Acidithiobacillus ferrooxidans ATCC 23270: one gene and its partners. The protein of the gene in region 3 interacts with the protein of the main gene of each other region in a pairwise test. Links are inferred from orthologs where the notes say so. Each region holds a gene or a part of one and is shown on either strand. Other genes may lie near its edges.

Region 1 (9,973 bases), 2.1 Mb from region 3 along the record:
AGCCATGTTCAGCGCCGGATAGACCGGCATTGCGGCATCCGCGCGGAAATCCTGCTGACGCAAACGATGGTCCACATGAGGGCTGCCCATGCCGCGCAGCAAGGCCTGGAAAAGGAACAGTTCTTCATTGCCGGACTGCGCCGAAATGAGTCCGGCCAGCCGTTCCGCACCATGCCGGGCAATCACCTGCTCCAGTCCCGACAAGGCGACATCCAACGCTTCCGCCCACGAAGCCTCACGCCATACGCCGTCGACACGCAGCAAAGGCCGCGTCACGCGGTCTTCCGCTTGTAGGCCGGTATAGGCATAACGTCCCTTGTCACAAATCCACTCTTCATTCACCGCCTGATTGACACGCGGCAGAACCCGCAACACTTCGCGGCCCAGGCTCTGCACGTCGGTATTACAGCCCGTCGAACAATGCGGGCAAAGCCCCGGCGTGTGCTTCAGTTCCCAGGAACGGGCCTTGAAACGAAAAGGTTTGCTGGTCAACGCGCCTACCGGACAGAGATCAATCATGTTGCCGGATAATTCAGACTGCACAGCCTTGGCGACGTAGGTGCCAATAGCCATATGTTCGCCACGCCCCGTCGCTCCCAGTTCCATGATTCCGCCGATTTCCTGACCGAAGCGCACGCAACGGGTGCACTGGATGCAGCGCGTCATTTCCGTGGCGATGAGCGGCCCGATGTTGGGGTCCTGCACGACCCGCTTCTCTTCGGCGTACTGGCTGTGCGGGTTGGCAAAGCCCATGGTGATGTCCTGCAGGGGACATTCGCCGCCCTGATCGCAGATGGGGCAATCCAGGGGATGGTTGATGAGCAGAAACTCCAGCACACCCTGCTGCGCCATCTTCGCCTTGCGCGACGCTGTGGCGACCTTCATGCCGTCTGCGACGGGCGTCGCGCAGGCCGGCAATGGCTTGGGAGCCTTTTCCACATCTACCAGACACATGCGGCAATTGGCCGCTACCGACAGTTTGGGGTGATAACAAAAGAAGGGGATATAGATCCCCAAAGCCTGGGCCGCCTCCATGATGGTGGTCCCTGGTACGACCTCGATGGACTGTCCGTCGATCTCGATATGCGGCATCAGACAGCCCCCCCATCCACCAAACAGTGCTTATGCCGAATGTGGTATTCATATTCTTCACGAAACAGGCGCACAGAGCTGACTACCGGAGCCACACCACCATCCGCCAGGGCACAGATGGTGCGGCCCTCGATGCGTGATCCCACATCCAGCAGCAGTTGCAGGTCTTCTTCGCGGCCCTGGCCATTTTCGAGACGATGCATCACCCGCCACAACCAGCCCATACCCTCCCGGCACGGGGTACATTGGCCACAGGACTCGTGCATGTAAAAACGGGCGATGCGTTCCACCACCTTGACAATGCAAACACTATCGTCGATGACGATGACCGACCCCGCCCCAAGGGCGGATCCTGACTTGGCGATGGAGTCATAATCCATGGTGACCGCCATCATGGCCTCGCCTCCCACCATGGGAGTACTGGTGCCGCCGGGAATCACCGCCTTGAGCTGACGCCCCGGTCGCAGCCCTCCGGCCATTTCCAGGAGTTCTTTGAAAGGGGTACCCATGGGAACTTCGTAGTTACCCGGCCGCTGCACGTGGCCGGTCACCGAAAAGATCTTGGTGCCACCATTGTTGGGTTTTCCCAGATTGAGGAACCACTCGCCGCCCTTGGCGATGATGCTCGGCACCGAAGCAAAGGTTTCCACATTGTTGATGGTGGTGGGCTGACCATAGAGACCATAGCTGGCGGGGAATGGCGGCTTGAAACGTGGCTGCCCTTTCTTCCCCTCCAACGCCTCCATCAACGCCGTTTCCTCACCGCAAATATACGCACCCGCCCCCCGATGTACATACAGATCGAAGGAGAAATCGGTGCCAAGGATATTCTGCCCCAGATACCCCTTTGCGTAGGCCTCTTCCAGCGCCCCCTCCACAATGTGGATCGGCTCCACGAACTCGCCGCGGATAAAAATATATCCGGTACTCGCCCCCATGGCGTAGGCACCGATAATCATGCCCTCGATCAGGCGATGGGGTTCATAACGCATGATGTCCCGGTCTTTGCAGGTGCCGGGTTCACCCTCGTCGGCATTGCAGAGCAGGTATTTGGTACCGGTCACGCCCTTGGGCATGAAACTCCACTTCAGCCCGGTAGGGAAACCGGCGCCCCCCCGGCCACGCAGTGCGGATTTTTTTATCTCGCTGATGATCTGATCCGGCGCCATGGAGTCCAGCAGCACCCTGCGCAGTGCATCGTAGCCGCCGGTCCCCGCATACACCGAAAGGCGGTGGGAGTCAGGCAACCCACGGTTCTGCAACGTAACACCGTTAACGAACATCGTCGGACTCCCCCCGTAATTTCGCCAGCAAGGCATCCAGACTTTCCTGCGTCAGATTCTCGTAATAGTGATCACCGACCTGCAGCATCGGTGCGTCTTTACAGGCACCCAGGCACTCCACTTCCTGCAGGGTAAAGAGACCGTCCGCGGTCGTCTCACCAGGGCTCACACCCAGGCGCTCGCTCAGGTGTTGAAGTATCGCGTCGGATCCATTCAGAAAGCAGGAGACGCTACCACAGACGCAGAGTTTATGCCGCCCCACCGGCTGGAGATCGTACATGCTGTAAAAAGTTGCCGCCTCATAGACCTGAATCGCCGGGATGCCGAGCAGACCGGCGATATGCTCCATCACCGCGTCACTCAGATAGCCGTGCTCCTCCTGGGCGATGCGCAGCGCCGCCAACAGGACGGAACGCGCCTGATCCGCCGGATATTTAGCCCGCTCACGAGCAATTTCTGCCAGAGACTTTTCCGATAACATGGCTTACCTGTCGATCTCGCCAAAAACAATGTCCATGGTGGACAAAATAGCCACCACGTCCGCGATCATATGTCCCCGGGCCATCTCGTCCATAGCGGCGAGATGCGGGAATCCGGGTGCCCGGATTTTCATCCGGTAGGGTTTGTTGGCACCATCCGAAATCATATAAATGCCAAATTCCCCCTTGGGAGCCTCCACCGCGGCATAGACTTCACCCGCAGGAACCGCCATCCCTTCGGAGAATAGCTTGAAGTGATGAATCAACGCCTCCATGCTGGTTTTCATCTCTTCGCGGGACGGCGCGGCAATCTTGAAATCATCGGTAATCACCGGGCCAGGATTCTTGCGCAGCCAATCCACACACTGGACAATGATCCGGTTGCTCTGCCGCATCTCCGCGACGCGGACCAGATAGCGATCATAACAGTCCCCGGTTTTACCCACCGGGATATCAAAATCCAGATCGGCATACGCTGCGTAGGGTTGGGTACGCCGCAGATCCCAAGCCACACCGGAAGAGCGCAGCATGGGGCCAGTGAAGCCCAGTTGAATGGCCCGTTCCGGCCCCACCACACCGATACCCACCGTGCGCTGCTTCCAGATCCGGTTGTCCGTCAGCAGGGTTTCATACTCGTCCACGTAGGTGGGGAAACGGCGCGCGAAGTCCTCTATGAAATCCAGCATGCTGCCCTGACGGTTGGCATTGAGCTCTTGCAGGCGCCGGGCGTCACGGTAAGGAGACGGCTGGTACTGTGGCATCTGGGCAGGTAGGTCGCGGTACACCCCCCCCGGGCGATAGTAGGCGGCATGCATGCGCGCACCGGATACCGCTTCATAGACATCCATGAGGTCTTCCCGCTCGCGGAAGCAGTAAAGAAAGACGCTCATGGCACCGACGTCCAGGGCATAGGCACCCAACCAGAGCAGATGATTGAGAATGCGGGTAATCTCGTCGAACAGGGTACGGATATACTGGGCACGAACCGGCACTTCAACGCCGAGCAGTTTCTCTACCGCCAGACAGTACGCGTGTTCGTTGCACAGCATCGACACATAATCGAGCCGATCCATATAAGGCAGGTTCTGCAGATAGGTCTTGTTTTCCGCCAACTTCTCGGTAGCCCTGTGCAGCAGACCGATGTGGGGATCGGCGCGCTCGATCACTTCACCGTCCAGTTCCAGTACCAGACGCAGCACACCGTGGGCAGACGGATGCTGCGGCCCGAAGTTCATGGTGAAGTTATTGATTTCGGGCATTGTAGCGACCCTCCCCTGCTTCACGGATGATACGTGGTACCACCACGCGCTCCTCGGTGCGCGTCGGCTCGTAAACCACCCGGCCCTGGTCCGCGTCGTAACGCATTTCCACCGTACCGACCAGGGGAAAATCCTTACGGAAGGGATGGCCGACAAAGCCGTAGTCCGTAAGGATGCGCCGCAAATCGGGGTGGCCATCAAAAAGAATCCCGTAAAGATCAAAGGCCTCACGCTCAAACCAGTTAGCGGCAGCCCAGACCTCCACTACGGAGGGCACGATGGGCAGATCGTCATCGGCAAAAATACGCACCCGCAGGCGCTGGCGGTGCTTCAGGGAGAGCAGATGATAGACCACGGCAAAGCGCGGCCCCTCCCAAAGCCCTTCGCCATAGGCGGAGTAGTCCACTCCGCAGACATCTACCAGCAAATCAAAGGCGCAGGCCACATCATCCCGAAGCAGGAGACATGCCGCAGGGAAGCCCTCACGGGACAATTCCACGGTCAGTTCGCCGCGATCCAGGTGCGCAGTTCGCAATGTCGCGCCCAGTTCATCACTGAGATGCTGGCGCAGATTTTCGAGTGCGTCAGTCATGTCTCACCGGGCAATGGTATTGGTGCGGCGGATTTTTTTCTGCAACTGGACCAGGCCGAAAAGCAAGGCCTCAGCAGTAGGCGGACAACCCGGTACGTAGATATCCACGGGCACGATGCGGTCACAGCCCCGCACGATGCTGTAGGAATAGTGATAATAGCCGCCGCCGTTGGCACAGGAGCCCATGGAGACCACCCAGCGCGGCTCCGGCATCTGGTCATAGACCTTGCGCAAGGCAGGGGCCATCTTGTTGACCAACGTTCCCGCCACGATCATCACGTCGGACTGGCGCGGACTGGGACGGAAGACAATACCGAAACGATCCAGGTCGTAACGCGCGGCCCCGGCGTGCATCATCTCCACTGCACAGCAGGCGAGGCCGAACGTCATGGGCCAGAGGGAACCGGTACGGCCCCAGTTGACTACCGTGTCGATGGTCGTGGTGACGAAACCCTTTTCGAGAAGGCCCTCTATTCCCATTCCAGCGCCCCCTTCTTCCATTCATAAATGAAACCGACCACGAGAATGGCGAGGAATAGCATCATGGCCAGAAAACCTGTCATCCCGATCTGATCAAAGACCACCGCCCAAGGGAAGAGGAAGGCAATTTCCAGATCAAAGAGGATGAAAAGAATGGCAACGAGATAGTAGCGCACGTCGAATTTCATGCGCGCATCTTCAAAGGCCTCGAACCCGCATTCGTAGGGCGAGAGCTTTTCGCTGTCCGGCCTGTGTGGCCCCAGCGAAGACCCCATCAGCAGTGGGGCTACGCCAACCACCAATGCGACGAGCAGAAATATGAGCACTGGCAAATAGTGGTTCAACATCTCCAACCCCTCCACCCGATACGGGCTCCGGAAAACACATCCAAAGCCACTGATAAATTATTTTTTTAGTATATAAATCATATCTCTGGATGAGATCAGAGATAAAAAAACAGCCCGTAGGGCTGCAATTTGGTGCCGAAGACCGGACTCGAACCGGTATAGCTTGCGCCGCCGCCCCCTCAAGACGGTGTGTCTACCAATTTCACCACTTCGGCCTGATAACTATTAAAACTCTCTCATGATGCGCTGGCGACGTCAAGGCTTGACGGGGGTCTTTCCTGCGACAACAGATGAAGCCGCACTGGTCACCGGGCTCGCTGCGCTTGCTACCGACTGTGCCGGAGCAGCAACGATGGGAGCTACGGGTGCCGACGTCGTCACCGGCGCCTTGCTGGGCAGGGCGATGCCGGAAAAAACACTGCTGCTGGAGTGATCGGAAAGATAGGCCAACCCGAGGCTGTTCAAAAAAAACAGCGCGCCGATCACGGCCGTAGTATGGCTCAGAAAATTCCCCGCACCACGCGCTCCGAAAATCGTCTGCGAGCCACCGCCCCCGAAGACGGCGCCAATATCAGCACCCTGCCCTTTCTGAATCAGGACAAGCCCCACCAGAACGATACAAATAATGATCTGGACCACCAGCAACACCGTGTACATCGATTCAGCCTCCTCGTCCTGCCGACTCGGCAGCACGACAAATTTGGATAAACTCACCCGCCTGCAGGGACGCGCCACCCACCAGGGCCCCGTCAATGTCCGCCTGGTCAAAAAGCGCGGCGGCGTTGTTGCCTTTAACACTTCCGCCATAAAGCAGCAACAGACGCCTGGCAAGCTGCGCCGAATAAGCGGCTGCCAACTCGCGGATGAACACATGGACCGCCTGTGCCTGTTCAGGGCTGGCACTCAGACCTGTGCCAATGGCCCAAACAGGTTCATAGGCAATGATCAGGTTGGGTTGGCTCGCCTCGAGATTCAGCAGGGGCAGCACGGCTTCGAGCTGACGGCGTAATACCGCATCTGTGAGACCCTGCGCACGCTCCGCCTCTGTTTCACCCACGCAAACCACGGGGATGAGACCTGACAGCAATGCTGCTTTAATCTTCTGGACAATCTGCGCGTCGCTCTCCGCAAAAATCTGCCGCCGCTCGGAATGCCCGATCAGCACATAACGGCAACCCATATCACGGAGCATGGCCCCGGATATTTCTCCGGTATAGGCGCCGCTTGCTTCCCAGAAAAGGTTTTGCCCCCCCCAACGCAAGGCGCTGCTTTTGGCCTCCTGAGACACTGCGTGGAGCAGGGTAAAAGGCGGGAAGATCACCACCTCCGGGCGCATCGGCTCCAGCCCTGCGTGAAGAATGGCCTGAGTGAGATGCACGGCATCCCCACTCAGGCCGTTCATCTTCCAATTTCCTGCTACCATAGTGGGACGCACGGCGATTCTTCCTTATGCTCAGTGTCTGCGACAACCTCACCGTCCCCTGGGGGTGGCCGACAGCCCAGTAATGTAGGCGCCAGTGTAAAGATTCAGCTTCGAATGGTCAATTTCGTGGTCTTGGGACAGCACCGGCAAGAGCCAGCTTGGTTAAACCACTGGTCAGCGCTGCGGCTACATCGGCCGCCATATCAGCGGATGCGGCCTCGACCATGATCCGTAATACCGGTTCCGTACCGGATGGGCGCACCAGCAGGCGCCCGCTTCCCCCGAGACGATCCTCCGCATCAGCAATGAGCTGGTGTGCCGATGACTGGTCGAGCAGTGTTTGCGCCCCGGCCATGCGCACGCTTTTCAGCACCTGGGGGAAAGCGCTATAGCCTTCCCGCAGGGCTGCCAGCGTCACCCCGCTGCGGCGCAGAATGGCCAGTATCCGCAACGCGGCAAGGATGCCATCGCCGGTAGTGTTCGCGGGCGTGATGATGTGCCCCGACGACTCGCCGCCCAGCGGATAGCCATGGCGGCGCATGGCTTCCAGTACGTAACGGTCACCTACGGGCGTGCGCAGCATGGGCACACCACAGCCAGCCAGCGCCTGCTCCAGGGCAAGGTTGCTCATGACCGTACCCACCACGCCGGAGAGCCCACCGTTCTGGCACATATTCCGCGCCAGCAGCCAAAGGATTTCGTCACCGTCGAGCAACTCACCCCGACCGTCCACCAGGAGCAGGCGATCACCGTCGCCATCAAACGCAATGCCCACATCGGCGCCGGTGCGTAGCACCGCGGCACGCAGCGCTTCCGGGTGAGTGGAACCCACCTGATCATTGATGTTGACGCCGTTGGGCTCCGCTCCCAGCAATTCCAGTGTGGCTCCCAACTCCCCGAAAATCATGGGCGCCACTTTGTAGTTGGCGCCGTGCGCACAATCCAGCACCAGATGTATTCCGCGCAGATCGAGGTCGGCGGGAAAGGTGGTTTTACAGAACTCCACATAACGGCCCGCCGCATCATCCACCCGCCGGGCCTTGCCCAGCCGCTCCGAGGCCGAGAGAGCCATCGGCCGGTCCATCCATGCTTCGATGGCCTCCTCCTGGGCATCCGGCAACTTGTAGCCGTCTCCGGAGAAGAATTTTATGCCGTTATCCTGATAAGGGTTGTGCGACGCGCTGATCACAATACCGGCATCCGCGCGCAGGGTACGGGTCAGATAGGCGATGGCCGGCGTCGGTAAGGGGCCAACCAGTAGAACATCGACGCCTGCCGCCGCCAACCCGGACTCCAAGGCAGACTCCAGCATGTATCCGGACAGACGGGTGTCCTTGCCGATAACTACCCGGGGCCGACCTGGCGCGTCGGCGGTGAGCACGTGCCCCGCAGCCCAGCCCAGGCGGAGCACCCATTCCGGGTGAATAACAGAATCACCGACCTGACCACGCACTCCGTCGGTCCCAAACCACTTTCTGGTCATCGTTTGCCTAACTCCACATAGGAACAGCGGTCTTCAAATCAAGCCAATCCGCGCCAGACCCCCAATGCCTGCACCGTTTCTGCGACATCGTGGACACGTACGATGCTGGCGCCGCGCGACACGGCCCAAAGTGCCGCGGCAACACTGCCCGCCACACGCTCAGAAGCCGATTCTACACCAGAGAGCTCACCGATCATGCGTTTGCGGGAAAGACCCACAAGCAGCGGCAGCTCCAGGGACGCAAGGTCATCCAGATGGCGCAGCAAAGTACGGTTTGCTTCCAGATCCTTGGCAAAACCAAAGCCGGGATCTACCAGCAGATGGTGCCGGGGAATGCCTGCGGCGACACACTGTGCTACACGCTCGGACAGAAAATCCTTCACCTCTGCCACGACATCGCGGTAATGGGTGTTCTCCTGCATATTCTGCGGGGTACCCCGCATGTGCATCAGACAGACGGGAACACCCAACCCTGCGATGGTCTCCAGTGACAGCGGATCAGCACGCAACGCGGTCACATCATTCATGAGCCCCGCGCCCAGAGACCAGGCTGCACGCATAACAGCGGCTTTGCTGGTGTCAATGGAAATGGGCAGCGGCACCTCTGCCGCCACCGCCTCCAACACCGGCAGAAGTCGCCGCAACTCTTCCTCCTGCGTCACCGCCGGCGCCCCGGGGCGGGTGGATTCCGCCCCGATATCGATGATATCGGCACCCTCCTCCCACATCCGTTTGGCGCGCACGAGGGCGGCATCCGCAGACAGATAGGTACCGCCATCCGAAAAGGAATCAGGAGTGATATTAAGCACTCCCATAACACAAGGGCGCCCGAGAACCAGGGGGCGCCCATTGCAATCCAGCGTCAGGGTCAAACCGGGTGTTCGCCGGGGTTGAGGCTGGGCAACGACTGTCCGCCGGATTTGTCGGCCGTTGTGACATTGCCGTCGGGAGTGGAAGGATAGCTTCCCGTTCCCCCTTCCACCGGCGGCTGCGGATCATGCCCCGCCATGATAGCGCTCACCTGTTTTGCGTCCAATGTCTCATACTTCAGCAGAGCCCGGGCCATGGCCTCGACCTTGTCGCGATTTTCTTCGATCAGTTTACGGGCAATACCGTAACGCTCCTGAATAATATCGCGTACCTCTCCGTCCACGGTCCTCGCCGTCTGCTCCGAGATATTGCTGTGCTTGGTCATTTCCCGGCCAATGAATACCTCTTCCTCTTTTTCACCAATGACCATCGGCCCGATGCCGGACATGCCCCACTGGGTCACCATGCGCCGCGCCAGGTCGGTGGCACGCTCGATGTCATTACCTGCGCCGGTCGTCATCTGGTTGAGGAATACTTCTTCAGCGATGCGTCCACCCATGAGAATGGAGATATTGTTGAGAATTTCCTGACGCTCGTAGTTGAAGCGATCCTCCGTCGGCAACTGCATGGTGAGCCCCAAGGCCCGGCCACGCGGGATAATGGTGACTTTATGCACGGGGTCCGTGCCCGGAAGCAGCTTGGCCACCACGGCATGACCGGACTCG
Region 2 (10,077 bases), 140 kb from region 3 along the record:
ACCTGCTCGGGCGCACCCAGCATCTGGAGCAGGAAGTGCGCGACCTGCGCGGCGAACTCGACACCAAAACTCACGCCCTACAAACCCAGCAGCAGTCTACGGCGGCTCAGGTACAGGCCCTGACCGCGCAGCTTACGGGGGGCACGGCGGCAACCGCCAGCACCAGCAGCGCGCTGGGCAGCGGTGTCGCCATCATCAGTCCGGCCGCGGCCGTCGCCTCCGCGGCGAGCAATACCTCCGCGCCTGCGGTTCAGGGTCTGGGGCAAGCCGATTATCAACGGGCTTTCGATCTGCTGCGGCAGGGCAAGTACGGATCGGCCGTCACCGGATTGCAGGGCTTCATTCAGAAATACCCGCAGAGCAGTCTGGTGCCCGACGCCTACTACTGGCTAGGGCAAGCGCAGTACGTGCTGGGCCAGAACGATGCCGCCCTGAAGAGCCTCCATGTCGTGGAGGCGCAGTTCTCCCAGAGCAGTAAGGCGCCGGAGGCCATGCTGCGGATGGCGGAAATCTATCAGGCCATCGGCCAGTCCGGCAAAGCCCGCACCGTTCTCAGCAAAATCATCAGCCAGTATCCGAGCACACCGTCGGCTCAGAAGGCCGAGGCGCAGTTACAGGCGTTGTCCGCCGGAAAGTGATGGAGGGGCGGCTCCGCATCACGGAAATCTTCCACAGCCTGCAAGGGGAAACCCGCAGCGTCGGGCGTCCGGCGACCTTTGTGCGTCTCACGGGCTGCCCTTTGCGTTGCCGTTACTGCGATACCGCCTATGCGTTTCATGGCGGCGAGTGGCGGCGGATCCCCGAGATTCTGGAACAGGTGCGCGCGGGGGGAAACCGGCTGGTGGTGGTGACGGGTGGCGAACCATTGGCACAGGCCGATGTGTTGCCGCTGATGACGCAGCTTTGCGATGCGGGCCATGAAGTCTTTCTGGAAACCAGCGGCGCCCTTTCACTGGCGGGGGTGGATACCCGGGTGGTGAAGGTGCTCGACCTCAAAAGCCCCGATTCCGGGGAGTGCGAACGCAATCTCTGGGAAAACCTGCCCTTACTCAACCCGCAGGACCAGATTAAATTTGTGCTGTGCAGCCGTGCCGATTACGACTGGGCCAAGGAGGTGCTCGCTCGGGAGGCATTGGCCGAACGCTGCGAAATACTCTTTTCTCCCAGCCATGGCACGCTCGCCCTGCGCGATCTCGCCGAATGGATGCTCGCCGACCATTTGCCGGTACGCCTGCAGATTCAGTTGCACAAACTGATCTGGGGCGACCTGCCCGGACACTGACCATGCCGACGCCCGCCACACCCGCCATTGTACTGCTCTCCGGCGGACTGGATTCCGCCACCGTGCTGGCGCTCATGCGCCGGGACGGCTTTGCGGTCCACGCCCTCTCTTTTGACTACGGGCAGCGGCATAAGGAAGAGCTGCGCTATGCGGCGCTGCTGGCGCAGTCCATGGGGGCGGCCAGCCACCGGGTGCTGCGTATCGATCTGGCGGCCTTTGGCGGCTCAGCGCTGACCGATCCGCAACTCAGCATTCCCGAGACCGGCCTGGCGCCGGGCATCCCCATCACCTATGTGCCCGCGCGCAATACCGTCTTTCTGTCGCTGGCCCTGGCGCTGGCGGAGGTGCTGGGCGCCAGGGATATCTTCCTGGGGGTGAACAGTCAGGATTACAGCGGTTATCCCGACTGCCGGGCGGAGTTCGTCCAGGCTTTTGAGGCCCTGGCGCAGGTGGCCACCCGCCTCGGCGATGAAGCCCGCGGGCCACGTATCCATGCGCCGCTGCAGTTTCTCAACAAGAGCGAGATTATTCGTCTCGGCAGCCGTTTGGGTGTGGATTACGGAATGACCCGCTCTTGCTATCAGTTGGATGCCGAAGGCCGGTCCTGTGGTCGCTGTGACAGTTGCCGCCTGCGCCGGGAAGGATTCCGTCAGGCCGGCATCGCCGACCCCACGCCTTATCAGGATTCCTGAGCGCGGCTCCAGCCGGAACCGCGCTCCATCACCGGCTCCGTTTAATGGGACCAGGCCGGTTGGCTGTCTTCTCCCGCGTTGCTGTGCAGAATGGCCATGGTCTTGCCGTCCAGGCTGACCTCGGCCAGCACCTTGCGCCCGCCGCGCTGAGTGCCGTAGAGGATCATCTGGCCGTTGCCGGCGAAGCTCGGATGATCGCAATTGCCCTGGGCATCCAGCACGCGCACGCCGCTGCCGTCCGGGTTCATCACCGCGAGGGCATAGACGCCGTTGGTGCGATGAATGAAAGCAATCGCGTTGCCCGCGGGCGAATAGACCGGGCTGGCATTGTAGCTGCCGTCGTAGCTCAGACGATGCGCCGCACCGCCGCTCGCGTTCATCGCGTAGATTTGCGGGCCACCGGCACGATCAGAGACGAAAATGATCCGACTGCCGTCCGGCGACCAGGTGGGAGAGGTGTTGATGGCGTCATCATGGGTCAATTGCCGGCGCTGCCCGGTCTGCAGGTTCGCCACGTAAAGCTCGGTGTGGCCACCGGAGGAGCGGGCATAGGCCAGTTCCGTCCCGTTGGGCGAGAAGGCCGGAGCACTGACGATCTCGCCACCGGGGGCGATGGACTGACGCTGTCCGGTAGCCAGATCCTGGACATAGATCACGGCGCGGGCGTTGGCGTAGGTGACATAGGCCAGACGCCGGTTATCCGGCGACCAGACGGGGGAGAATACCGGCATGCGGCCGCGCACGATGGGGTGCGGATTCCAGCCGTCGGATTCTGCCACCAGCAGTTCGTAGTTTGCACCCGTCTGCCGGACATAGGCGATCCGACTGGCGAAGGGGCCGGGTTTGCCGGTGAACGCCTGGTAGATGACATCCGCGACGTGATGCGCGGTCATATGCAACTCGGCGGCCGAACAGGTGAAACGGTGGGCGGTGAGTTCTTGCCCCGTGCTGACATTGTAGACGTAGACGTTGACCGCGTAGCCGCCGTTCCGCGGTTCCACGGAACCCACGGCCAGGCCGGTGGCCCCTACCGCTGTCCAGTCCGCGGCCTTCACGCCGCCGGGGGCGCGGGGGTCGGCGGGGTAGCCCGCAGGGTCGATGACCCGGAACAACCCACTGTGGCGCAGGTCATTACGGACCACCTCGGCAACGGATGGCTGCCCGGCTATGCCGGGACCAAAGGAAGGAATGGCGATAGGCAGTGCCGAGGCCACATTCTTGGTGATCTCCACCGTGAGCGCCGCCTGGGCGGGAAGAACGAAGGCCCATGCCAGCAGAAAAATGGCCAGGGTCCAAAAGCGTTTAGCCATGATTGAGATCCTCCGCATTCATTTTAAGGTTTATCGGCTGATTAAAGGTGCTGTAAGCCAGCCCGATGGGTGGTACGAATGGCGCTGCTGCTTCCACTGCTGCGATTACAGACCGGTCGAAGCCGGGATTACCGCTGGAACGCACTACGACCGGGGCACCCAGGAGTTGACCCTGAGGTCCGAGATGGATTTGTAATACGCAGGACAAGGCGGGAGAAAAATTAGTACTCCACTTCTCTGATACCCGCGTTTTGATCGTGTTGATCAACATCCCGAGCATACGCTGATTTTCCGCCGCCTGCTGGGCGCGGGCCGCGGCCATGTTGGCCTCGGCCCGCAGCTTGGCCCCGGCCTCCATCTGCTGCTGCAGCGCCTTGGCCCGCGCGGCTTCCGCGGCCTTTGCCTGCTGCCGGGCGAGTTGCCGCTTCAGCTCCGCCGCGCGCTGTGCAGCGGCCGCTTTTTGCGCCGCCTGTTTTTCGGCGGCGGCCTTTTCGGCGGCGGCTTTCTGCGCAGCAGCTTTTTGTGCAGCCGCCTTTTCCGCGGCGGCTTTTTCGGCCGCCCGTTGCGCGGCCAGTTTCTCAGCCTGCTTTTCGGCGGCGTGTTTTTCGGCGGTGATCTGTGCGGCCTTCTGCTCTGCGGCCTTTTGTTGCGCCGCTTTTTCCGCGGCAATCTGCGCGGCGCTGGGCTGCGGCGGAGCGGCTGGCTTGGGTTTCGGCACCGGTGCCGGCTTTGGCACTGGGGCGGGCGCCGGCTGCGGTACCGGCGCGGGTTTGGGCACGGGCTGAGGTACCGGCGCCGCCGGCATGCCGCCGCTCAGTTGCGCCTGCATGGGGGTACCCCCGGCCTCGGGCACATTGATGTGATAGCTCCAGAACAGAGCCAGCAGTATCGCGCCGTTGAGCACGATAGCCAGCACCAGCGGCCAGGCTGACTTGCGTTTTTTCAATGTCCCTCCGGGCGGGTCAGCAGACCGACATGGGAAATGCCCGCCTCCTGCAAACGCGCCATGACCGCCATGACCTTGCCGTAATCGACATGGGCGTCACCGCCCACCAGCACCTGCACCTGATCGTGGCTGGCGGCGGCGATATGCCCCACCGCCGTCGCGAGGTCATCCAGGGCGACAGCGCTGTGGTGCCCCTTGTACTGCACCGAGATGGCGCCCTGCCGCGTCACCGAAATCAGCACCGGCGGGATTTTGTCTGATACCGGCTTGGTCACGCCCTTGGGCAGATTGACGTTGACGCCCTGGGTCAGCAATGGCGCCGAGAGCATGAAAATCACCAGCAGCACGAGAGACACGTCGATGTAGGGGACGACGTTCATCTCCGCCATGAGACGCCGTCGCTTCATGGTTTCGTCTCGGGCACCTGCCGGTGCAGGATGTTGGTGAACTCGTCCATGAAGACTTCGTATTGCGCGTCGAGCTTGTCCAGTTGGTGGATATAGCGGTTATAGGCTGCGGTCGCCGGGATCGCGGCGAACAGACCCGCCGCGGTGGCGATGAGGGCTTCGGCGACGGGAGGCGCCACCGTCGCCAGGGTGGCCTGTCCCGCCATGCCGATATTCATGAAGGCGGTCATGATGCCCCAGACGGTACCGAAAAGGCCGATAAAAGGGCTTACGGAAGATACGGAGGCAAGAAAGGCGAGATTGTTTTCCAGGCGCCCGACCTCGCGCATCTGAGCCACCCGCATGGCGCGCCGCGCTGCATCGAGGGCATCGCTGGGACGAATCTTGTTGCGCTGACGCTGGAATTCTTCATAACCGGCGCAGAAGATGCTGCCGGCCCCGGTTTCCAGGTTGGCGTTACCGGAAACGTGCTGGTAAATCTGGCTCATCTCGCCACCGCTCCAGAAGCGCTTCTCGAATCGCTCCAGGGCACGCTGGGCGGCGGCAAAAATGGCCCACTTCTGGAAGATGATGGTCCACGAGATGACGGACGCGATCATCAGTATGGCGAGGATGCCCTGCACGACCCAACTGGCGTTCATGACCAGATGACCCAGGGAGAGGGACTGCGCGGTGTTGGCGATGCTATGCGGATCCATAAATTCTCACGGCTGAACAGAAAGCGGGATGGCCTGCAACAAGGCTGCAGGGATGACGTGGGGACGAAAACCGGCGGCATCCAGGCAGACCACTTCCACCTCTCCGCTACAGAGCGTTCTGTCCCCCACCGAAACGATTTGCTGAAAGCCCATGCGCACGGGGCTCTTGCTCACGATCCGGGTTTCCACGAGGAGCAGGTCGTTGAAGCGGGCCGGCGCGCGGAAATCCAGCCGGGCGCGGCGCACCACGAAAATGATCCCGGCATCCTGCTCCAGCACATCCAGTTCATAACCCCGTTCGCGCAGCATCTCGGTACGTGCGCGCTCCATGAAACGTAAATAGTTGGCATGATACACCACCCCGCCATGATCCGTATCTTCATAATAAACGCGGATCTGGAAGCGGCTGACGGAGGCATCAACAGGCATCGGACGCTCCCCCCGGCTCCCTGGGCGCAGGCAGGCCGAGGGCCAGATAGCTGAGCTCGGTGGCGCAGCGCCCGCGCGGCGTGCGGATCAGATAACCGCGCTGGATCAGGAAGGGCTCCAGCACATCTTCGATGGTGCCGCGCTCCTCGCCGATGGCGGCCGCCAGACTCTCCACCCCCACCGGTCCGCCGGCGAAACGGGAGATGACGGCCTGGAGCAACTTGCGATCCTGGCCATCGAAGCCATGCCGGTCCACCTCCATGAGGGTCAGGGCCGCCTGTGCCGTCGCCATGTCAATTTCGCCGTTACCCCGTACCTGGGCGTAGTCCCGCACCCGACGCAGCAGGCGGTTGGCGATGCGCGGCGTGCCGCGCGCGCGTCGGGCGATTTCCTGCGCGCCTTCCAAAGCCTGGGGGGTGCCGAGAATCCGGGCGGAGCGGGTGACGATCTGGGTCAGCTCGGCGTCGCTGTAGAACTCCAGGTGAAAACTGATGCCGAAGCGGTCGCGCAGCGGCGAGGTCAGCAGGCCGGCGCGGGTGGTGGCGCCGATCAGGGTGAAGGGCGGCAGGCTGATTTTGATGGAGCGCGCCGCCGGCCCTTCGCCGATGAGGATGTCCAGCTCGTAGTCCTCCAGCGCGGGGTAGAGAATTTCTTCCACCACCGGGCTGAGACGGTGAATCTCGTCGACGAAGAGTACGTCGTGGGGTTGCAGGTTGGTGAGGATGGCGGCCAGGTCGCCGGGCTTGTCGAGCACCGGGCCGGAAGTGACCTTGAGGCCCGCGCCCATCTCCTGAGCGATGATGTGGGCCAGGGTGGTTTTGCCGAGTCCGGGCGGCCCGAAGAGCAGCACATGATCCAGCGCCTCGCTGCGTCCCCTGGCGGCATCGATATACAGGCCCAGCGACTCCCGCAGTTTGGCCTGCCCGAGGTACTCCGCCAGCCGGCGCGGACGCAGGGCATGGTCTACTGCATCATTGTGGGCTTCCTGGGGGTTGAGAGGGCCTCTATCCATCATCCTGCTCTGACCGTCCGTGCAGCGGCGGGTTCCAAAAAATCAGTGACGTGACAAATTCTGCAGCGACTGACGGATGAGGTCTTCCAGACCCAGTCCGTCCGCCAGACCGGCTATCGCCTGGCTCGCCTGCGCAGGCTTATAACCTAAAGTCAGCAGCGCTGCAATGGCTTCCTGACGGGGATCACCGGCACCGCCGCGCCCCATCGGCCCCGGCGCGATGCCGCCCATCTTGTCGCGCAGTTCCACCACCAGCCGCTCGGCGGTTTTCGGGCCGATTCCAGGGATGGCGGTGAGCTGCGCCGTGTTGCCCTCGGCCACGGCCTGACTGAGCCGCTCGGCGGGCAAACCGGACAGACACGCCAGCGCCACCTTGCCGCCGATGCCGTTCACCCGGATCAGCAGCCGAAACATGTCGCGTTCCGCCACGGTCATGAAACCATAGAGCAGATGCGCGTCTTCGCGGATCGTGAGGTGGGTGTGGACGGTCAGCGCCGCGCCTTCGGCGGGCATCTGGTAAAAACCGGACAGGGGCATCTCCAGTTCATAGCCGACGCCCTGCACATCGAGCCAGAGCCAGGGCGGACGCCGCTGCAGGATGGTGCCGGTAAGGGAGGTGATCATGACGGAGGGCCCTCTGGTCGTAACGGGTTCAGCGGCTGACCGCAGGCTGCCAGCGCTGCCGGGTGCGGCCATGGTGGGCATGACAAATGGCGCAGGCCAGCGCATCCGCCGCGTCCGCCTGCGGGTTTTCGCTGAGTTTGAGGAGCCAGCGGACCATGCTCTGCACCTGTTCCTTGGCTGCGTGGCCACCGCCGACGGCGGCTTTTTTGATCTGCAGCGCCGTGTATTCCTCTACGGGCAACCCGGCTTCCAACAAGGCGACGAGGGCGGCGCCGCGCGCCTGCCCCAGCTTGAGGGCGGAATCCGCATTGCGCGCCATGAACACCTGTTCGATGGCGGCTTCCTCGGGATGATACGTGCCGATGATCTGTTTCAGTTCACGGTAGATGGCGCCGATGCGCTCCAGAAACGGCTGTCCGGACACATTCAGGCAGCCGTGGGCCACATGCCGGAGTTCTCCGGCCGCGTCGGACTCGATAATGCCGTAGCCGGTGCGCAAAGAACCCGGGTCGATACCGATGATCCGCACCGCAGCCTGGGGCAGGAAGGCAGGCGTTGCCCCTCCGTTCAGCGCCACGGCCGCCACGCTCGCCGGGAATTCCGCCGCAGGTTCAGGATGTCGCTTCCAGGCGGGCCATTTCTTCGTCACTGATGTCGTAGTTGGCATAGACGTTCTGCACGTCATCGTTTTCTTCGAGGAAATCGATGAGCCGCAGCAGTTTTTCCGCCTCCTCACCGCTGACCTCGATCGTATTCTCCGGGATCATCGTCATTTCACTTTCTTCCGGCTTGAGCCCCGCCGCTTCCAGGGCCAGAACCACGCTGTGCAGATCCGATGGAGCCGTATAAACGGCGATCCGCTCGCCTTCGTTGACGACATCTTCCGCACCCGCTTCCAGGGCCGCTTCGAGAATCCGGTCTTCATCGGCATCCGCCGGGAAAACAATCAGACCAAGCTTTTTGAACTGATAGGCCACCGAGCCTGCGGTACCCATATTGCCGCCGCGCTTGGAAAATATGTGGCGCACTTCGGCGACGGTCCGCACCTTGTTGTCGGTCATGGTCTCGATCAGGATCGCGACACCGCCGGGGCCATAGCCCTCATAGGTGACTTCTTCATAGTCCACGCCTTCCAGTTCGCCGGTGCCGCGCTTGATCGCCCGCTCGATGGTGTCTTTGGTCATGTTGGCCCCGTAGGCCTTGTCCAGGGCAAGACGCAAGCGGGAGTTGCTGGCCGGATCACCGCCGCCCGCCCGCGCCGCCACCGTGATTTCGCGGATGAGGCGGGTGAAAATCTTGCCACGCTTGGCGTCCTTCAGCGCCTTCTTGAACTTGATGGTGGACCACTTACTATGCCCGGACATGACGCACTCCCTGTTCTATCACTGGACTATTCTGCCAAAAGTAAATATCGCTCATGGTACCGCAAAGGCGGGGATGCCGTCATGCGAGCGTGGCGATGGCGCTCATGGTGGCGCCGAGCACCTCATCGGCGTGAGCATCCGGATGAAAATGCAGAGGCACCCCATAACGCAGCAAAGGCCGCTGGCGGTGTACCCAGGTGCTGAAGTCCGAGCGGCCTTGTCGCGCGCCACTGATATGGGCGGGCACCACCGGCGCGGCGCTTTCCCGCACCAGCCAGGCAAGGCCTTTCTGGGTTTCCTCGCGGTTGATCCCGCCCTCGGGAAATATGCCCAGCACCCGTCCGTCTTCCAGCATCCGTCGCGCCTGCAGGAGGGCGGCCACGTCACGACGGTCGCGGCGTACGGGGATGCTGTAGGTCTGCTCCAGTAGGCGGCGCACCCAGGCCTTGTCGTAATATTCCTGCGCGACCAGAAAGGAAATGATCCGCTGATTGCTGGCCACCAGGAATAAAGGGTCGAGCACGGAAACATGGTTGCAGGCGAGGATGGCCGGTCCGGTCTCGGGAACGCTGCTGCGCTCCCAGCGGCCTCCCTGATAAAAGCGGGTGTAGCCATAAAGCAGGGCATGTAGGCCACGCTGGGTAAAGGACCATTCCGTTGCCTGGTCGGCCACCGCAGACGGTTGCCCCATGGGGTTCGTCAGGAAACCGCCAGCATGCGCTCCAGCGCCAGCCGGGCTTGCGCTGCGGTCTCCGGGTCCACCTGGATGCGGTTGACCACCTGGCCCGCGAGGAGACTCTCCAGCGAGCACGCCAGTTGTTCCGGGTCGATGCGGAACATGGTGGAGCACATGCAGACCATGGGCGACATGAACTCCACGGTCTTGTCTTCGGCGCGCACCTCGCTGGCCAGGCGGGTGACCAGATTGATTTCCGTGCCCACCAGCCACGCACTGCCGGGTGGCGAGGCCTTGACCGTGCGCAGGATGAAATCCGTGGAACCGACGGCATCGGACATCTGGCAGACTTCAAAAGACGCCTCCGGATGGGCGATCACCTGCCCCTGGGGATGCTCGCGGCGCCAGCGTTCGATGTGGGCCGGCTGAAACATCTGGTGGACCGAGCAATGCCCCTTCCAGAGCAGGATTCTGGCACGACGGATTTCTTCCGGCGTGAGGCCGCCCAGCGGCAGGCTGGGGTCCCAGACCGGCATGTCGCGCAGGGGAATGCCCAGTTGGTACCCGGTCCAGCGTCCCAGATGCTGATCCGGGAAAAACAGGGCCTTGGGGCGTTGCCCGAAGGCCCAGTCGAGCA
Region 3 (10,389 bases):
CCACCCAGAGCAGGCGACGCGGAACTGCGATCAATGGTGGTCCTCATGCGTGGTCAGCAGTTGCAGGGGAAACACATGCGGCGCGTGGTGTCCGCCGACCATCACCCGTGGCAAGCCGAAGAGATCCCCACCGGGCCGGGCGCGACCCCGCCGCACGGTCACCGCGGCGGCAAAGCCGGCGCGCCGGACCGCCTCCTGCTCGCGCGGCCCCGCCGCACCGTAGGGATAACAGAACTGGGTCACCGGCACCGCCAAAAGCCCTTCCAGCTCGCGCTTGGATCCTGCCACCTCGTCGTCCAATTCGGGCTCACTCAGTTCCGGCAAATGGGGATGATGGCGGCTGTGCGCCCCGACCTCCATCCCGGCATCCCGCCATCGGCATAATTCATTCAGGTTCATCAGTGGCTTATGTGTACCAAGCTGCTGCGCATCCCAATGATTGTCGGTACCGATGGCGGCACTCACCACGTAGCAAGTGGCGGTATACCCGTAGTGCAGCAGCACCGGCAACGCGCATTCGAAGTTATCCCGATAACCGTCGTCCAGAGTAATCACCGCTACCTTGCCCTCGCGCTCACCACGCAGATAGGGCAACGCCGCGGACATGGACAAACCGCGGTAACCCAACCAGTGCAGCAGCGCCATCTGCCGCGCAAAGCGCCGAGGCGAAACATAGAGGCCACGCAGCCCAACCCCTTTCGGGGCCACCGCTATGTTGTGGTACATCAGAATGGGAACCGGCTTCACGCGGGCGGATCGAGATGTACGGTATGGCGGACCACATAAGTCTTTTTATCCTGAGACTCATGGTAGACGCGCACCAGCATCTCGCCGAGGATGCCGGTATTGAGGAATTGCAACCCGGCAAGGAAAAACAGCACACCGGCAATCAGCATGGGGCGTCCGGAAATCGTAGCGCCATAGCCAAATTTATCCACAAAAAGATACAGCAGCATGGCCGAACCGCTGCTCAGGAGGATCAATCCGATCACCCCGAAAAAATGCATGGGCCGCTGACTATAGCCCAGGAAAAACTTGACGAAGAGCAGATCCACCAGCACCCGGAAGGTACGGGTGATGCCGTATTTGCTGTGCCCCGCCCGGCGCGGATGGTGCCGTACCGGCACCTCGACGATGCGATCCGTATAAGTCAGGGTGGAAAGCCAGGCCGGGATAAAGCGATGCATTTCGCCATACAGGCGCACCCCCTTGATCACCGAGGCCCGATAGGCTTTGAGGGTACAGCCATAATCGTGCAGATAAACCCCGGTGAGGCGGCGGATCAGACGATTGGCAATCCGCGACGGAATCTTGCGCAACAACAGACCATCCTGCCGGTTTTTCCGCCAGCCGGCCACCACGTCCAGATTCTCCTCCAGCAGACGCCGCGCCAGAGGCAGGATATCTTCCGGATCATTTTGCAGATCCGCATCCAGGGTCACGATCACCTCGCCCAGGGCAGCGTCGATCCCCGCCTGCATCGCCGCTGTCTGCCCGAAATTCCGTTGCAAGTGGATGACCTTGAAACGCGGGCCGCGCGCCTCCGCCTCCCGGTCCAGCGCGGCGGCACTCCCGTCCCGGCTGCCGTCATCGACGACGATCACTTCGGCGTCGGTGTCTCCCAGGGCGTTGCCGAGGGCCGCACAAAGCGGTGAGACATTGTCGATCTCGTTGTAGAGCGGGATCACGACGGAAACCAGGGCCATTTATCGCTCCCAGTGCCGAAGCAAGGCGCGGGTAGCGGCCGCGGGATCCTGCGCTTCGAGAATGCCGGAGAGCACCGCCACACCCCGTGCACCTGCCGCCAGCGCCTCCGGCACCCGTGCCGCCGTCATTCCGCCGAGCGCAATGAGGGGTAGAGAAGACTCAGCGGCCATCGCCGCGAAAACCTCGGGTCCCAGCGCCTCCGTATCCGGATGGCTGGAAGTGGGGAAAATCGGCGAGAGAAAGGCATAACGCGCGCCCAGACGCGCCGCCTGTTGCAAGCCCGCAGCGTCATGGCAGGATACCCCGAATGCCTCATCGGGTTTTACGCCCGCGTCTGACTGCGCCTGGGTCAGGTGACGACCGGTCCTTGGCCAGCCGGGCAAGGGGTCGGGATGATTGAGGTAGACCTGCACACCCCCCGCCAACGCCCCGGCGCATAGTGCCGCCAACACGTCGGCGCTGGAGCCGTCAGGCACCGCTTTGCAGCGCAACACCAGCCAGCGCAATCCGGCATCAAGGGCCGCCTCCAGTGCGCGCCGGAAATCGGGCAGGGGCAACCTTCCCGGATCCGCAATCAGGCAGAGGGGCGGCTGGGGCAGAGCCTCCGCCAACACGTCCGCAGTCAGACGGAGGTTCGCGGGGAGACACTCCAGCGCCGGGATCTCCCAGGGAAAAAGCCAGCGTACTTCCTGTCCCTCGCGACCATGGGCCGTGCCCGTCCAGTGCCGCACCCGGTAGAAATGCACGCGCACCGTCCGTTCCGGATAGGTATATTCCAGCTCCCGGAAGGGTTCCGGCGCGGTTACCGTAACCCCCAACTCTTCCCAGAGTTCCCGGACCAGCGCCTGTTCCGGCGTTTCGCCGGGATCGACCTTGCCGCCGGGAAACTCCCAGAACCCCGGCCAGGGCTTGCCCTCCGGGCGCAGCGCAACCAGCAGGCGCCCGAAGGCGTCTTCAATGATTCCGGTTGCGACGGGAACGGTGGGCATCAGCTACGGTAATCGGCATTGATACGTACATAGTCATAGGACAAGTCGCAGGTCCAGATTTGCGCTTCGGCGGCCCCCCTGCCCAGATCAACCCGCACCGGGATTTCCTCCTGAACCATTACCGCCTGTCCAGCCGCCTCGCTGTAAGCGGGGTCGCGGGCACCATCCCGCACGATGCGCGTATCGCCCAGCCAGACCTGCACGCCCGCCACATCCAGGTCGTCGACGCCGGCTGAACCAATGGCCGCCAGCAAGCGCCCCCAGTTCGGGTCAGAGGCAAAGAACGCGGTCTTGATCAAGGGGCTATGGGCCATGCGGTAGGCCACCCGCAAGCACTCCGCCTCATCATACCCGCCCGAAATACGGATCGGAATGAACTTGGTCGCCCCCTCGCCGTCGCGCACAACCGCCTGTGCCAGCCATTGTGCAACGAGGGTGATGGTGTCTCTCAGTTTCCCGTAGCGGGGATCTGTCGCCTTCGTAACGGGCGGTAGCGCCGCCCGTCCCGTCGCCATCAGGACGCAGGCATCGTTGGTGGAGGTATCGCCGTCCACCGTGATGCGGTTGAAGGACTGCGCCATGGCCTCCCGCAGGCACTGCTGCAAGGCTGCCCCATGCAGCGGGGCATCGGTGGCGATGTAGGCCAGCATCGTGGCCATATCGGGACGGATCATCCCCGACCCTTTGGCCATGCCGGTCACCGTGATCGTAACGCCGTCCATCTCGATCTGCCGGGAACAGCACTTGGCGACGGTGTCGGTGGTCATGATCGCCGCCGCAGCGGCCTCCCATTGGTCCTCGGCGAGTCCGGCAACGCAGGCCGGCAAGACTGCGGCGATTTTTTCCGCCAGCGCCACAGGCTCACCGATCACCCCGGTGGAGAAGGGCAGCACCGCTCCGGGCGCGCAGCCCAACTGTTCGGCCACTTCCCGGCAACTCGCCTCTGCCGCCCGCAAACCAGCCACACCCGTACCGGCATTGGCATTGCCCGTATTGATCACCAGCGCCCGCACGCCGGGCCCTTCCGCCAGATGATGCCGTGCCACCAGTACGGGCGCGGCACAAAAGCGGTTGCGGGTAAAAACGGCCGCCACCTGGGACCCCTCGGCGAGATGAATCAGGGTCAGATCACGGCGACCCACATAACGAATACCCGCCTCCGCCACGCTCAGGCGAACCCCGGCTATGGGCAGGATATTCCGGGGAGGATCAAGACCGACGGCCATACGCTATCCTTATTGCAGGCGCCCGTGACAATGCTTGTACTTTTTGCCGGAACCGCAAGGGCACGGCTGATTCCGTCCCACCTTGTCGTCACTGATCGCGGGGCTGTGACCGGCCTCCTGTTCACCAATGACGCCCAGCCCTGTCAGTGCGAGGCCGGCATCCTCGACAAGCGGTGCCGCCGCCGCTGCAAAATCCGGATGGGAAAACTGCAAATGTCGAGGCTGGGCGGCACGGGCGATGGCGTCCCAATCCAGCGGCTCCGCCGGAGCCGGACTCACATGCAGGCGCGAGAGGGTGCTGACCACTTCTTCGCGCAACTGATCCAGCATGGCGTTGAACATGATCAGAGACTCCCGCTTGTACTCCTGTTTGGGATTCTTCTGGGCATATCCACGCAGGTGAATGCCTTCGCGGAGATGATCCATGCTCGCCAGATGGTCCTTCCACTGGCTGTCCAGGACCTGCAGCAGGATGGACTTTTCGAAGTGGCGGGTCATCTCGCTGCCCATGAGAGACTCCTTGGCCGCGTAAGCGGACAACACCATCTCCATGATCCGCTCACGTAGCGCCGCGTGAGTGAGCCCTTTATCCTGCTCCAGCCATTGCCCGACCGGGACCTGCAGGCCAAAAATCCGGTCCAGTGCCGCTTCCAGACCTGGCAGATCCCAGCGCTCTTCCATAACGCCTTCAGGCGCCGTGGCGGCCAGCACTGCGTCCAGAACATCGTCGCGCAACGCCCTGATTTCCGCACTGACATCATCGGCATCCATGAAGGCGTTGCGCTGCTGATAGATGATCCGGCGCTGCTCGTTGGCCACGTCGTCGTATTCCAGCAATTGTTTGCGGATATCGAAGTTGCGGCTTTCCACCTTGCGCTGGGCATTCTCGATGGACTTGGTCACCCAGGGATGCTCGATCGCCTCCCCCTCCTTCATGCCCAGCTTCTGCATCAGGCCACTCAGACGATCGCTGCCGAAAATGCGCATCAGGGGGTCATCCAGGGAAAGGTAGAAACGGGTGGTGCCGGGGTCGCCCTGGCGGCCGGACCGCCCGCGCAACTGGTTGTCTATCCGCCGCGATTCATGACGTTCGGTACCGATGATATGCAATCCGCCCGCCGCTATCGCCGCGTCATGCAGTCCCTGCCAACCGCTCTTGAGAGACTCGATCCGCCGGGTTTTTTCCTCCTCTTCCAGATCCGGATTGGCCAGCACCATATCCACCTGATGGCCGACATTGCCGCCCAGCACGATGTCGGTACCCCGTCCCGCCATGTTGGTGGCGATGGTCACCGCCCCCGGCGTGCCCGCCTGGGCAATGATCTCCGCCTCGCGCTGATGCTGTTTGGCGTTCAGCACTTCATGGGAAATCCGCGCCTGCTTGAGCAGATGAGACAGAAACTCGTTGTGTTCGATAGAGGTGGTACCCACCAGTACCGGCTGCCCGCGCTGTTGACAGCCGCGGATGTCTTCCACTATCGCTTTCCATTTCTCCTGACTGGTCCGGTAGATAAGATCGGCGAAATCCGTCCGGCACACCGGCCTGTGCGTCGGTATGATCACCACTTCCAGACCGTAAATCTGATTCAGTTCAAAGGCTTCTGTGTCAGCAGTCCCGGTCATGCCCGACAGCTTTTCGTACATGCGGAAATAATTCTGAAAGGTGATGGAGGCCAGGGTCTGGTTCTCATTCTGGACCGCCACCCCTTCCTTGGCTTCCACCGCCTGATGCAGGCCATCAGACCAGCGCCGCCCGGACATCATGCGTCCGGTGAATTCGTCGACGATACAGACCTCTCCGTCGCGAACGATATAATCCGTCTCCCGCCGGTAGATCACATGGGCCCGCAACGCCTGGTTGAGGTGATGGACCAGGGTGACGTTGGCCAGATCGTAGAGGTCGCCGTCGACCAGCAGACCGCTCTCCGCCATCAGGCGTTCCGCCTTTTCGATCCCCTCCTCCGTAAGCATGACCTGCCGGGCCTTTTCATCGACCGTATAGTCCTCATCGACGACAAAACTCCCGACGAGTTTGTCCACCCGGTAGTAAAGGTCGGTATTTTCCTCGGTGGGACCACTGATGATGAGCGGGGTACGCGCCTCGTCGATCAGGATGGAATCCACTTCGTCGATGATGGCGTAGTGCAGGCCGCGCTGCACCCGATCGGCCGGAGAAAACGCCATGTTATCCCGCAGATAATCGAAACCGAACTCGTTATTGGTGCCGTAGGTGATGTCGGCCGCATAGGCGGCGCGGCGCTCCTCACTGGACAGATCCGAGATGATGGTACCTACGCTCAGGCCCAGAAAACGGTGAATCTTGCCGACCCACTCGGCATCGCGGCTGGCCAGATAGTCATTGACGGTCACCACATGCACACCCTTACCCTGCAGGGCGTTGAGGTAGGCCGGCAAGGTCGCAACGAGGGTCTTGCCCTCGCCAGTGCGCATCTCGGCAATTTTACCTTCATGGAGCATGAAACCACCGATGATCTGCACATCGTACTGGCGCATGCCCATTACCCGCCGGCTCACCTCACGCACCACGGCGAACGCCTCCGGCAACAGGGCATCGAGGGGTTCACCACGGGCCAGCCGTTCCCGGAAGATCGCGGTCTGTGCAGCAAGGGTCGCGTCGTCCATGGCCTTGAAGCGGTCTTCCAGGGCGTTGACCTGCGCTACAATGGCACGGGCCTTCTTGATCAGTCGGTCATTGCGGCTGCCGACGACATGGCGGATGATAGTTCCAAACATGATGAGTACACGAACCTAGTAAAAAATATCGAGCAGGGTAGCATGAAAGCCTATGGATGATAAACGGTGGCACGCCTGGCGCACCATGACGCAAGGTTCTTCAGGACCCATCGCAGAGGTCTGCCGTCGCGGAACACTGCTGCGCGAGCGTCAGGTCGACTGGAACGGGTTACTGGCACTGGAAGCACAGGATCAAACTTGGCTGGTTGACTGGTCCGGGGGGGTGCTGAGCGTACTTTGTCAGAGCCCGGTATGGATTTCCTGGCTGCGAAGAAATGAAAAAAACATACTGAAACGATGGAATACCCGTTTCCCGGAAACGTCGGCGAGGCAAATCGTCGCCACAGTCCGGCCCTGGTCATACCGGCTGCCGCAGTCGGCAGGAATTCAGCGGGCGCCTCAGATTTCAGCAGAGGCACCCGAGGCGCTGCGCGCCGTGACCGGGCAGGTGCCCCAGGCCGTCGCCGCCGCCCTGCAGCGCCTGGCCAACACCATGGACCGTCTTCAGGCGGAGGCCGTCACCAAGGTGTCGGCAAAGGAAAACGGCGCACGCCGCTCGGCGTAATCCACAAACTCCCAGGCGTCCTGACGGAGAAGCAGCGCCCGCAGCAGACTGTTGTTGAGGGCGTGTCCGGCCTTGTGTCCGGAAAAATGGCCGACCAGCGGATGCCCGAGCAGGTAGAGATCACCTATGGAATCCAGCACCTTATGGCGCACGAACTCATTGGTGTAGCGCAGCCCTTCTTCGTTGAGCACACGGTAATCGTCGACCACGATAGCGTTGTCCAGATTGCCGCCGAGGGCCAAGCCCATCCGCCGCAACGCTTCGACTTCGCGCATGAAGCCGAAGGTTCGCGCACGGGCCACTTCCTTGAGGTAAGAAGTGCGGGCAAAGTCCACCGTCACCTCCTGACCGCCGTTTTTCATCACCGGATGGTCGAAATCGATGGCGAAACTCACCTTGAAGCCTTCGAATGGCTCCAGTTGTACCCAGCGATCGCCATCTTCCGCCTTGAGCGGTTTGGTGATGCGGATGAATCGCTTCGGGGCATTCTGCTCTTCAATCCCCGCGCACTGGATGAGGAATACGAAGGGCGCAGCGCTACCATCCATGATGGGCACTTCGGGTCCGTCGAGATCCACATAGGCATTGTCGATACCAAGACCCGCCAAGGCCGACATCAGGTGTTCAACGGTGCCAACCCGGATATGGCCATCGCCGATATTGGTGGAAAGGCGGGTATCCACCACATGGAGCGGGTCCGCTTTGATCCAGGCGCCACCCTCGATATCGCTGCGGTGGAATACGATCCCCGTGTTTACAGGTGCCGGGCGCAGGCCGATGTAGACCTTCTTGCCACTGTGCAAACCGATTCCTGTACCCCAGATCATGTTCTTAAGTGTACGCTGACGTATCATAGCCTTCTTCCGCGACCTGAGGGATCGCCCTCCCACTGAATAAGTATCTCTACTTTACAACTTTTGTTGTCTCTATACAACTAACCGACTGGTCAGGCAGTTTACAGGGGCTGGTCAGTCTTGACAATATGCCGTTGACATTTGTTAACACATGCCATAGAAGCTTTTTCCCGCCGGCCGCCGCGCCGATCACCCAAAGGCGCGTCCGGTTATGTATAATTGCCGGATGCGCGATCGCTCAGCGGCCGTCGCATAGTAACCAGGCTTCTCCGATAGAAGGACACAGATCATGGCCACCCCCAGCAGCAAAAAAACCCTCATGACGCTCTACTCCAGCAACGATTGTGTCTTCGCGCACCGTGTGCGTTTCGTGCTGGAAGAGAAGGCTATGGAATACCAGATCATCGACGTCGATCTCGGCAACCGGCCCGAAGACCTTGCGGAACTCAATCCCTACAACCAAGTGCCGACCTTGGTGGATCGCGATCTGGCCATTCACGAATCGGTCCTGATCATGGAGTACCTTGACGAGCGGTTCCCCCATCCGCCACTGATTCCGGTAGACCCCATATCCCGTGCCAAGGTGCGCCTGGGTCTCCTGCGTTTCGACCGTGACTGGTTTGCACCGCTCTTTCAGCCCGGCTACGGTGCCGAGCAGGTCAAAACCGCCAAGGAACAGATTCGCAGTACCCTCGCCGGGCTGAACAGCATCTTCAGCCAACAGCGTTACCTCTTTGGTGACGACCTTTCGGTACTCGACTGTGCTATCGCCCCACTCCTGTGGCGCATGCCGGTACTGGACATCTCTCTACCCGCCGCAGCCCGTGCCACCCAGAATTATATGGATCGCATCTTCGGCATGGAGAGCTTCAAACGCAGCCTGACGCCTGCCGAGAAGGCCATGCGCTGATATGACCATCGATCTCGGCCATTTCCAGAGCCTGCCCGAGGGCCTCTTCGCACGCTGTGCCCGCGCTCCCGGCGGGACCATCGCCCTGCAACGACAGGACGACGTTTTTCAGCCGATGACCGCAGCAGCCTTCGCCGGACAGGTACGGGCGCGGGCGCGGGGACTTCTGCACCTGGGGGTGCGCCGGGGCGAGCGGGTCATTCTGATGGCGCCCAACTCCGTGGACTGGGCTATCATGGATTTTGCCATCCTCAACGTTGGCGCCATTACCGTCCCTCTCTACCCGACATTCAGCCCGCGCGAGATTCACTTTGTACTGGGTGACAGCGGCGCCGGGTTGATACTGCTGGAAGGCGCTGCGGAATGGCAACGACTGGGGGGCGAGGGGGGCTGGGGCGTGGCCGACGACCGTATCCTGCTGCGCGACGCGGCGGCCGCGCAGAACGCCGGCCTGCGCCATTGGGCATCACTGAAGAACGAGGCAGCAACGGTACCGGATAGCGGGCTGGAAGAACGTCTGGCGGGCTTGCAGCGCCAGCAAACCGCAACCATCGTCTACACTTCCGGGACGACGGGTTGGCCCAAGGGCGTCATGCTCAGTCACGGCAACATCCTCAGCAACATCGAAGGCTTTCTGCCACTGGTACCGTTGCATGCTGGACAACGCCTGCTTTCCATACTGCCTCTGTCCCATGTCTTTGAACGCGGTACCGGGCATTTCGGCGCCTACCTGCTGGGCCTGGAAGTGGCCTACGCGGAGCGCCCGGACACCGTCCTCCGCGACATGGCAACGTCGCATCCGAACATAGTGGTCGCCGTGCCGCGCGTTTTTCAACTACTCTATGGTCGGGTACGACGAGGTATCGAAGACCGACCGGGCCTGCTCGGGCGTTTTCTGCGCCGGGGGGCAGGGCTCGATCCGCACGGGCGTCCGGCGGCGCGCTGGCAACGTTCCCTTACCCGCCGCCTGCTGATCCGCAGTCTCCGCAAGAAACTGGGCGGGCGCCTGCGTTTCTTCGTCTCCGGCGGCGCGCCGCTGGACGCCGGGATCACCCGCTTCTTCGTTGACCTGGGATTGCCCATTGTGGAAGGGTACGGTATGACTGAAGCGAGTCCGGTGATCGCCGCCAATCCACTGGAAGCCATTCATCCGGGAACCGTGGGGCGGTTTCTGCCCAATCTCGAGGGGCGCCTGGCCGCAGATGGCGAAATCCTGGTGCGCGGCCCGTCCGTCATGCTGGGCTACTGGAATAACGAGAGTGCGACGGGCGAGGCACTGGTAGACGGCTGGTTGCACACCGGCGATGTGGGCAGTCTGGACCCGGACGGTTACCTGCGAATCAGCGACCGCAAGAAAGACCTGATCGTCAACTCCGCCGGCGAG

Evidence for each region.
Region 1: the proteins of secA (region 3) and secG interact in binary tests that used the Escherichia coli proteins (3 or more experiments, as listed by UniProt). The link is inferred for Acidithiobacillus ferrooxidans ATCC 23270 from one-to-one orthologs.
Region 2: the proteins of secA (region 3) and ybgC interact in binary tests that used the Escherichia coli proteins (3 or more experiments, as listed by UniProt). The link is inferred for Acidithiobacillus ferrooxidans ATCC 23270 from one-to-one orthologs.

The regions. Positions count from the first base shown.
Region 1 is NC_011761.1:2,331,309-2,341,281, forward strand. What follows is about bases 4,489-7,350. They hold secG (preprotein translocase subunit SecG), read right to left. Parts: upstream 6,190-7,350; coding sequence 5,788-6,189; downstream 4,489-5,787. Other genes in these bases: AFE_RS12055 (NADH-quinone oxidoreductase subunit C), read right to left, coding at 4,489-4,705; AFE_RS12060 (NuoB/complex I 20 kDa subunit family protein), read right to left, coding at 4,709-5,185; AFE_RS12065 (NADH-quinone oxidoreductase subunit A), read right to left, coding at 5,176-5,532; tpiA (triose-phosphate isomerase), read right to left, coding at 6,194-6,955; glmM (phosphoglucosamine mutase), read right to left, coding at 7,074-7,350. In the rest of the region: NADH-quinone oxidoreductase subunit NuoG, read right to left, coding at 1-1,092; NADH-quinone oxidoreductase subunit NuoF, read right to left, coding at 1,092-2,375; NADH-quinone oxidoreductase subunit NuoE, read right to left, coding at 2,365-2,856; AFE_RS12050 (NADH-quinone oxidoreductase subunit D), read right to left, coding at 2,860-4,113; more of AFE_RS12055, read right to left, coding at 4,097-4,488; more of glmM, read right to left, coding at 7,351-8,438; folP (dihydropteroate synthase), read right to left, coding at 8,477-9,253; ATP-dependent zinc metalloprotease FtsH, read right to left, coding at 9,307-9,973. UniProt on the Escherichia coli protein: Subunit of the protein translocation channel SecYEG. Overexpression of some hybrid proteins has been thought to jam the protein secretion apparatus resulting in cell death; while this may be true it also results in FtsH-mediated degradation of SecY.
Region 2 is NC_011761.1:60,779-70,855, reverse strand. Bases 4,054-7,019 are described here. They hold ybgC (tol-pal system-associated acyl-CoA thioesterase), read right to left. Parts: upstream 5,765-7,019; coding sequence 5,342-5,764; downstream 4,054-5,341. Other genes in these bases: ruvA (Holliday junction branch migration protein RuvA), read right to left, coding at 6,819-7,019; ruvB (Holliday junction branch migration DNA helicase RuvB), read right to left, coding at 5,754-6,779; tolQ (protein TolQ), read right to left, coding at 4,634-5,335; tolR (protein TolR), read right to left, coding at 4,227-4,637; tolA (cell envelope integrity protein TolA), read right to left, coding at 4,054-4,230. Outside these bases: tol-pal system protein YbgF, read left to right, coding at 1-638; 7-carboxy-7-deazaguanine synthase QueE, read left to right, coding at 638-1,282; 7-cyano-7-deazaguanine synthase QueC, read left to right, coding at 1,285-1,974; Tol-Pal system beta propeller repeat protein TolB, read right to left, coding at 2,016-3,284; more of tolA, read right to left, coding at 3,277-4,053; more of ruvA, read right to left, coding at 7,020-7,400; crossover junction endodeoxyribonuclease RuvC, read right to left, coding at 7,429-7,929; AFE_RS00285 (YebC/PmpR family DNA-binding transcriptional regulator), read right to left, coding at 8,012-8,764; AFE_RS00280 (lysophospholipid acyltransferase family protein), read right to left, coding at 8,844-9,455; quinolinate synthase NadA, read right to left, coding at 9,464-10,077.
Region 3 is NC_011761.1:195,982-206,370, reverse strand. What follows is about bases 3,732-7,009. They hold secA (preprotein translocase subunit SecA), read right to left. Parts: upstream 6,677-7,009; coding sequence 3,932-6,676; downstream 3,732-3,931. Other genes in these bases: AFE_RS01040 (DciA family protein), read left to right, coding at 6,729-7,009; argJ (bifunctional glutamate N-acetyltransferase/amino-acid acetyltransferase ArgJ), read right to left, coding at 3,732-3,922. Also shown: AFE_RS01070 (glycosyltransferase family 4 protein), read right to left, coding at 1-34; AFE_RS01065 (polysaccharide deacetylase family protein), read right to left, coding at 31-726; AFE_RS01060 (glycosyltransferase family 2 protein), read right to left, coding at 744-1,706; AFE_RS01055 (Nudix family hydrolase), read right to left, coding at 1,707-2,696; more of argJ, read right to left, coding at 2,696-3,731; more of AFE_RS01040, read left to right, coding at 7,010-7,241; lpxC (UDP-3-O-acyl-N-acetylglucosamine deacetylase), read right to left, coding at 7,181-8,095; AFE_RS01030 (glutathione S-transferase N-terminal domain-containing protein), read left to right, coding at 8,385-9,005; AFE_RS01025 (AMP-dependent synthetase/ligase), read left to right, coding at 9,007-10,389. UniProt on the Escherichia coli protein: Required for protein export, interacts with the SecYEG preprotein conducting channel.